DNA from 2 places in the Aneurinibacillus thermoaerophilus genome. Region 1 is predicted to be linked to the other one. Evidence: riboswitches for the same ligand, from Rfam matches in the RefSeq annotation. Region 1 holds a riboswitch; the other holds the start of a gene.
What was found. A riboswitch is a leader RNA that binds a small molecule or an ion and turns the genes downstream of it on or off. The one in region 1 is predicted to bind lysine.
Positions count from the first base shown of each region.

Region 1 (4,412 bases):
CGGTTTTGGATTCGATTGTTCCGGCTTTACGTTTACGGTATATCAGTCGCACGGCATAACTATTCCGCGCGATTCATCCGTACAGGCGAAATACGGAACGCCGGTGGCGAAAGAAAAACTTAAGCCGGGGGATCTTCTGTTTTTTGCGTATAATCAGGGGAAAGGCAAAGTTCATCATGTGGCAATGTATGCCGGGGATGGTATGATGATTCATTCGCCGAATTCGGCGCGTACGGTGGAAATCATTCCTGTAGATACGCCAGAGTACGCGAAAGAATTTGCCGGCGCGCGGCGCTACTTAAAGTAGACAAAGCCCCCCGCCTACACGGAATAAGGCGGGGAGGGGGTAGTTACTTACATTTGGCGGGAGGACGGGAGCGTTTCATCGCCGTATATTTGGCATTCCTTGAGAGGAATGACTTTTGTGTTTTTGGCGAATTTATAGCTGAGCCACAGCACGATGAATAGCGGTAGTCCAATGTAAGAGACGAGCACGCCATTCCAGTCAATGGTTTCTCCCGTAAACGCTGAGTAATTTTGGCCGAGGATGACAATAAGACAGAGGACGAAAGCAAAAATTGGACCGAACGGGAACCATTTCGCTCTATAAGGTAGCTTGTTTACATCGTACCCTTGCGCGAGATAAGCTTTGCGGAAGCGGTAATGGCTTATGGCGATCCCGATCCAGGCAATGAAGCCTGACATGCCGGATGCGTTTAAAAGCCACGTATACACGACGCCATCTCCAAATACAGAAGCAAGGAATGCGGCTGCACCTACGAATGATGTTAAAAGCAGGGAGTATACCGGAACGCCGCGTCGGTTCACTTTTGCGAACAATTTTGGGGCTTTCCCTTCTTTGGCGAGTGCCCACAGAATGCGTGTGGAAGCGTACATGCCGGAGTTGCCAGCGGATAGTACAGCCGTCAAAATCACGGCGTTCATGACCGATGCCGCGAAGGCAAGCCCTGCTTTTTCAAACACGATCGTAAATGGACTCATGGCAATGTCTTCGATGCCATCATGAACCAGGTTTTCGTTGTTGTACGGAATAAGCAGACCAATAACCAGAATCGCCAACACATAAAACAGCAAGATGCGCCAAAACACTTGCCGAATTGCTTTTGGCACATTTTCTCTCGGATTATCGCTTTCGCCGGCCGCAACGCCAAGCAGTTCCGTTCCCTGGAACGAAAAGCCCGCGGCCATGAAAATGCCAAGCATAGCCATAAAGCCGCCGTGGAATGGTGCGTCATCTACGGTAAAGTTTTTAAATCCTATCGCTTCACCGCCCATAATACCAATAATCATGAGCAGACCAATAACGATAAAAATAATGACGGTCGTTACTTTAATCAGCGCGAACCAATATTCCGATTCCCCGTATCCTTTTACTGATAAATAGTTTAAGCCGAACATCAGAAGAAGAAATAAAGCACTCCAGAGCAAGGACGGGCTATCCGGAAACCAGAATTTCATGAGCAACGTTCCCGCAGAGAGTTCTGCCGCGATCGTAATCGCCCAGTTATACCAATAGTTCCAGCCTAGCGCGAACCCAAGCGCCGGATCGACAAACCGGGACGCGTAGGTGCTGAACGAACCGGATATTGGCATAAATGTAGCCAGCTCGCCAAGGCTTGTCATAAGAAAATATACCATGATGCCAATCGCGATGTATGCGGTGAGCGCGCCGCCCGGACCGGCGTCATGAATCGCGCTTCCGCTTGCGAGAAACAGACCGGTACCGATCGAACCACCGAGAGAAATCATGGTAAGATGGCGGGCTTTAAGTCCGCGTCGCAACTGTCCTGCAGACGCTTGCTCGCGTGGCTGTGAGGAATTCTCCGTTGTTATTTGCATCGCAAAAACACTCCTTTTACTGTTGTGGTATGATGCTAAACTAAAGGAAGGAGTGCGAAATAAAAAATGCCGCCGGAAGGAAATCTCCGGCGGCATTACGTAAAATCCGCATCATACCTTCCATGAAGATAGCGCATCACGTTCGTTCAGAAAGCAAACGTGACAGTTCTGCCCCTGTTCGGTGACAGCCCCAGCCCGCGCGCACGGAGAACGCACACAGACTTCGGCGATTTTTCCTTTCCGACGAATTCATAGACGTTCTCCGCGTCTCTCCCGCCGTACTTATAAAAACCGCGACCTCTACCTCATCTATATGATGATGAGGATTTTTTCTATGAATTTACATAAACAAAAATAAGTATAGTAGAAGTTGAATGATAAATCAATACTTGAAAATTTGGAATGAATTATTGACCCGAAGATGCGTACATCCGGTAGGGTGTAATAACCGTTTGTAAAATAAATTTTGATAGAGATGATTGGAAGGGGCTTATATCATACAGAATTGATACATGTTAATGGAAATACTTATCATCGAATGTGTTTCTTTCGAAGACAAAAGTAAGCAGGACGAGAATGGATACTACCTGCTTCGCGCAAGGTGCATCCGCTTCTCTTTTTCACTCCTCCTGCCTTTTTTGTTTTATTGTATGATACAATAAAAACAAAAAAGGAGCCATGTGTCCTGCTTTTATACGATTATACGATCACTTGTTTTCTCAACGTTTTTTTCAGTTCTTTTTTCAGGCGCGGGTCAATCGTCTTCGCTTTCATGATCTGCTCGTATGCCCGGCATAGCGAATGCCAGTAGGACGCGTTATTGCGCTCTGGAGCTGTCTTCAAGAACGCGATATAATGCCTGACTGCCTGATCGGTGAGTGGTTTTTTCAGCATTTCATCCGTCACATAGACCATTTTGCGCTTTTGTTCGTCTTTGTACGCCACATACGAAAAGCCGATAATGATACTGAACATGAAGAAGATACAAAGAATTTGCATCATCATTGTTAAACCTCTTTCGTTTTGAACATGAGTTTTGTTCTAGCCATGCCACAGCATAGCAGAATTTATACCTTTTGGCACTAGGGTTTTTGTTTTTTTAAAAAATTATTCAAGAATATGGGGATTATATGTTTATACCTCCAGATACTTTCGCGCAATCAGCCATTCGAAAATGGGTTGAAAATCAGAATATTTCGCTTGTTCAAGTTGCGGGACGTTTGCGGGAATTGCTATACCAGTTTGAGCTTGCGGGGGACAAAAAGCGTGCGGAGCGATGCCGGGATTTGCTCGACAAAGCGGAAGCATCCGAGTTTGTCATCGCATTTTGCGGTCATTTTTCGGCTGGCAAATCGACGATGATTAATGAGTTGATAGGACATGATTTATTGCCAACAAATCCAATTCCGACAAGCGCTAATGTGGTGAAAGTCAAGACAGGGCCTGCGCGCGTGACAGTGACGTTTAAAGAACAGGGGGAAGTGAATGTTACCTACCCGTATGATATGCAAGAAATTCAGGCATATTGTACGGATGGTGATCGGGTAGACCGGGTGGAAATCAGTTACCCAAATGACCAGCTTCCGCCGGGGGTGACAATTCTCGATACGCCAGGTATTGATTCGACAGAGGATGCGCACCGGGTGGCGGCGGAATCGCAGTTGCATACGGCTGACCTTGTACTGTATATCATGGATTACAACCATGTCCAATCTCGGGTGAACAAGGAGTTTATCGAAACGCTGCGAGAGCAAATGAAACCAACCTGGCTCTTGGTCAACCAGATCGATAAACACGTGGCGTTCGAAGTGCGGTTTGCCGAATTTCGGAGCAAAGTTGAGGACGTGTTTACAGGGCAGGAAACGGACGCTTTTCCGCTTTTTTTTACGACAGTGCGTGAGCCGGATCATCCGTACAATGATTTGCCGCTTGTAAAGCATCGATTGGCGGATGCGATCGTCAAGAAGCGGCGTCGGATCGTGGAAACCGTGCTTACAGCAGCTTGTTTGCTGATGCGCGATCATTTAATGTGGCGCGAAGCGACGCGGCGGCCGGAGATTGACGCATGTCATGCGAAACTTGGCACATATCGGATGGAAGATGAAGAACGCATCGCCCGTGAGTTGAGAGAAGCAAAAGAGCGTGAAGCGGCGCTTTCCGAGGAAACCGAGCGGTTTGAACAGGAATTTTTGGCCCAACTTGAGCGTTTGCTTAACAACGCGAATTTGATGCCATATCATACGCGCGAACTGGCGCGTGCGTTCGTTGAATCAACGCAAGTGAGTTTTCGTGTCGGTCACTTGTTTTCGGGTCGCCGGACTAGGATCGAGCGGGAGCGGCGGCTTGCGCGCTTTCACAAAGAGGTATGTGAGAATGCGGCGACATATATTGATATTCACCTTAAAAAAATGATGCTTGAACATCTGGAAGTATACGGGGTGGAAGACGAAAAGCTGCGTCGCTCCATTTACGAAATGAAAGTGCCGATTACGAAAGAATGGTTAACCGGTTTGCTAAATAGGGGCGCGCTGTTTAACCGCGAGTCTGTCATG
Region 1 is NZ_CP080764.1:1,617,942-1,622,353, forward strand. Features, by position in the region: gene K3F53_RS08465 (C40 family peptidase) at 1-307, shown strand, start outside; gene K3F53_RS08470 (amino acid permease) at 355-1,860, opposite strand; lysine riboswitch at 1,982-2,171, opposite strand; gene K3F53_RS08475 (hypothetical protein) at 2,560-2,865, opposite strand; gene K3F53_RS08480 (dynamin family protein) at 2,991-4,412, shown strand, end outside.

Region 2 (4,412 bases), 1.3 Mb from region 1:
GTCCCTGCACATCCGCCCAGCACGTTAGAGGTGACGACGAAATATTGATTCGTATCGATATAGCGCCCAGGGCCGATTAAGCCTTCCCACCATCCCGGTGTTTTCTCGTCTCCAACGGCGCGCGCATCTCCGGTCAGCGCGTGGCATACAAGAATAGCATTCGTTTTATCCTTATTTAATATTCCGCACGCTTCATACGCGATTTCCACCTGTTTTAACGTTTCTCCACACTCCAGCGTAATCTCGTCAATCACCATCTTTTGCTGCATGCGCCTTCACTCCTTTCTTCTCTTCCTCTGTTTTTTCAAGCGTCGCATTTGTCTATCATATAAAAAACGCCACTTCCAATAAGGAAGAGGCGCTTGTGTCGCATATTACCTCCCCTTATCTTTCAGAGCGCATACCGCTCTGCTGGAATTAGCACCTTGTCCGCAAGCATATGCGGGGTTGCCGGGTTTCATCGGGCCAGTCCCTCCACCTCTCTTGATAAGAGCACTTTCGTATGATTCCATCTTTAATTTTAGGTTAGGTTAGTTCAATACTAAGATTTTTACTGACTAATGTCAATATTGACAACATCTTAATCAAATTTGTAAACTTATTTATAAAAAATGTTAACAAATTATCTCATATTTAAGGAGAGCACAGATGGGAAAAACAAGTTTAAAAATGATGATTCTTTCGGCTTTATTTTGCGCAATTATCGCCGTATGCGCCCAAATTTCAATTACCTTCTTGCCGCCGGTGCCGTTTACAATGCAAAATTTCGCCGTCGCGTTGACTGTGGTGATTCTGGGGCGACGGTACGGTACATTAGCTATTCTGCTTTATATTTTGGTTGGAGCCATCGGCGTACCGGTTTTCGCTAAATTTAACGCAGGTCTTCCCGTTCTAGTCGGACCAACCGGCGGGTATCTCATCGGCTATATCGTTTCCGCCTTTGTTATGGGGACAATGATAGACCGTGGAAAGCTAACTTTCATGAAAGCGTTCATTGTAAATATAGTAGGCCTTGCCATTATCCACGTTGCAGGCGTTATACAACTTAAATTAGTGGGCAGCATGACATGGGATAAAGCAATCGGGATAGACATAACATTCATTCTGCCTGACTTAATCAAAATCATCCTTGCTTCTTACATCGGTATTCAAGTTCGCCGGCGCCTTGCGCTCGCAGGACTGCTTCCAAATTCGCTAAACAACGAAAAAATTGTCGCCTAAACGTGTAAAAAGCTCGCGGGTGCGCCCGCGAGCTTTTCTTATTGCAGCGATTGCTGCACAACATTCACTTGCTGATTCACTGACCAGCCACCAGCAAACACTTAATAAACAACAGCTTTTTCCTTCGTATCCAAGCCAAACACAGTATGCAGATTGCACACTGCTTTTTCCATGTCTTCGAGCGGTACTACGCATGAGACCTTAATTTCAGAAGTCGAAACCATTTTAACCTCTACTCCGGCTTCAGCAAGGCATGTAAACATTCTCGCTGCTACCCCTGGATTCGTAATCATGCCAGCGCCTACAATCGATACTTTAGCCAGTTCCTTTTCTGCCACCACATAACCGAACTGCAACGTATCCCGTTGCTTATGCAATACATCTAACGTTTTCTTAACTTCATCTCCGCTTACGGAAAACGAGACATTTGTGGTCTCCGCTTCATACGAACTTTGGACAATGATATCAACATTAACATGTTCAGCTGCCAGTACTGCAAACAAGTTTGACAGCGTATCTACCTTTGCCGGCATATCGACTACAGTTATTTTAGCTACATTTTTATCGTAAGCAACTCCGCTAATGACAAGCCCTTGTTCCATATCTGCTTCCTCCTCGATAATGGTTCCTTCCTCTTCACTAAAGCTTGAACGTACAGTAAGGCACACTTGATGCTGCTTTGCACATTCCACCGCCCTCGGATGAAGCACCCCCGCACCAAGCGTTGCCAACTCCAACATTTCATCATAAGAAATGCGGGCCAATTTACGAGCGGAAGACACAATGCGCGGGTCTGCGGTATACACTCCGTCAACATCCGTGTAAATTTCGCACCTATCCGCTTTCAGCACAGCTGCAAGCGCTACCGCTGTCGTATCCGAACCACCGCGTCCGAGCGTGGTGATCTGTCCGCTCTCAGAAATGCCCTGAAACCCGGCAACGATAACGACTTTACCCTGCCCAAGCGCCTGCTGAATAGGCGCTGGATCGATTTCAGTAATCCGCGCCTTTGTATGCACTTCTTCTGTGGAAATACCAGCCTGCCATCCAGTCATGGATACCGCATCCCAGCCCTGAGCATGCAATGCCATCGTCACCAGAGCAGTCGATACTTGCTCCCCTGTCGTAAGCAGCATATCCATCTCACGGGGACTCGGATGATCTATAACTTGTTTTGCCATGTCCACCAGCATATCCGTTGACTTTCCCATCGCCGAGACAACAACGACAACCTGATGCCCGGCTCGGCAAGTCGCTAAAATGCGGCGGGCCACCGCCTGAATACGCTCAATCGTGCCGACGGATGTGCCGCCGTATTTCTGTACTATAAGACTCATCTCTCGCGTCCTCCTATAAGCATTCTTTCTCTGTTTATCTCGCACGCTGAGAAGTTCAGGCGTGACCACGCCGCTTGAAAAATAAAAAAGACAACAGAAAGGCACGTGCCTTAGCTGTTGTCTGTGTCTCGCATAAATAACAGCTAACGCTCACTCCCTTTTCCCCCTGCGAGATAGTGCTCCACCGAACATCCGGGATGATCATCCGGTGACAGTCCTGCACTTATTCAATGCAGGCCCAACAGCAGGCGGCGAGATCCAACCTGCCATTTCGGCGAATTCCCCTTTCCCCTGCCTTCACTGGATTCTCGTTCCTCCAGCAGGATACTCATGGTTTTCGCGCCTCTACCTCACCTTTTAAAGTGAGGCGTTATTGTTTGAATATTTAATTTACATACATAGTAACACACGTCGTCCAGAAGAACAACCTTTTTTCTTCTTTTTCACTCGGGTGCAACCGTCGTTTCCTCTTCACGCAAATGTTGCAAAATCTGACGGGCAAGCTTATCACCTATGCCAATGTTGCGATATTCATCCACCGTTGCTTCACGCATACGCTTGATGGAACCGAAATGTTTCAGCAGCAACTTTTTGCGTTTCTCACCCACACCCGGAATCTCGTCAAGCCTAGATTGGAACATCGTTTTGCCGCGCGTATTGCGATGGAACGTAACTGCGAACCGATGCACTTCGTCCTGAATGCGCTGTAGCAAATAAAATTCGTTGCTATCTCTCTTCAAGTCGACCGGAATCGGTGGGTCCCCTACAAGAAGCTGTGCGGTGCGATGCCTTTCGTCTTTTGCTAGGCCACACACCGGAATATAAAGGCCCAGTTCGTTTTCCAGCACATCGACCGCAGCCGCAATCTGGCCCTTTCCTCCGTCGATAACGACTAAATTAGGCAATGGCAGACCTTCTTTTAGCACGCGGGTGTAACGACGCCGGATCACTTCTTTCATTGTCGCATAATCGTCTGGACCAGCCACGGTTTTCACTTTATACTTACGGTATTCCTTCTTGTCCGGTTTGCCATCTGTGAACACAACCATCGCCGAAACAGGATCGATACCCTGAATGTTCGAATTGTCAAACGCTTCAATACGTTTTGGATATCCGATGCCAAGCAATTCGCCAAGTTTCTGTACCGCCTGCACCGTTCTTGCTTCATCGCGCGCCATGAGCGCAAATTTTTCCTCCAAGGCGATGCGGGCGTTCTCCGTCGCCATGTCTACTAATTGCTTCTTGGGGCCACGTTGCGGTGTAAGCAGCCTGGAGCCGAGCATCTCCTCTAATCCGTCTGTGCCTTTGCTTATTGGAAACAATACTTCTTTTGGGCGCATATGCTCCTGAAAATAAAACTGCGCTACATAAGAAATGAAATCTTCATATTCTTCCCCGTAATAAGGAAATGAGGCCACATTACGCTCAATCATTTTCCCCTGACGAATGTGGAATACCTGTACACTCATCCAGCCTTTATCCGCGTAGTAACCCCAAGCGTCCCGATCCACGTTATCGCTAAACGTAACTTTTTGCTTCTCCATAATCGCTTCAATGTACTGGATCTGATCGCGCAGTTCCTTAGCACGCTCGAATTCAAGCTTTTCTGCTGCTTCTTCCATTTGCTCTGTCAGCTTCTGCTTAACTTCCCTATAATTGCCGTTCAAAAAGCGGGCAATTTGTTCGCTCATTTCCTCATATTGTTGTGGGTCTACTTCATATTCACAGGGAGCGAGGCACTGGCCCATATGGTAATACAGGCATACGCTTTTGGGAATATGCTTGCATTTGCGCAACGGATACAACCGGTCAAGCAGCTTCTTCGTTTCCTGCGCGGCTCCGACATTTGCATAC
Region 2 is NZ_CP080764.1:2,925,352-2,929,763, forward strand. Features, by position in the region: gene metX (homoserine O-acetyltransferase MetX) at 1-269, opposite strand, end outside; SAM riboswitch class I at 382-493, opposite strand; gene K3F53_RS15110 (biotin transporter BioY) at 649-1,221, shown strand; gene K3F53_RS15115 (aspartate kinase) at 1,323-2,558, opposite strand; lysine riboswitch at 2,725-2,914, opposite strand; gene uvrC (excinuclease ABC subunit UvrC) at 3,002-4,412, opposite strand, start outside.
Region 2: it holds a riboswitch for lysine, as region 1 does, so the genes downstream of both, K3F53_RS15115 (aspartate kinase) here and K3F53_RS08470 (amino acid permease) in region 1, are expected to answer to the same signal.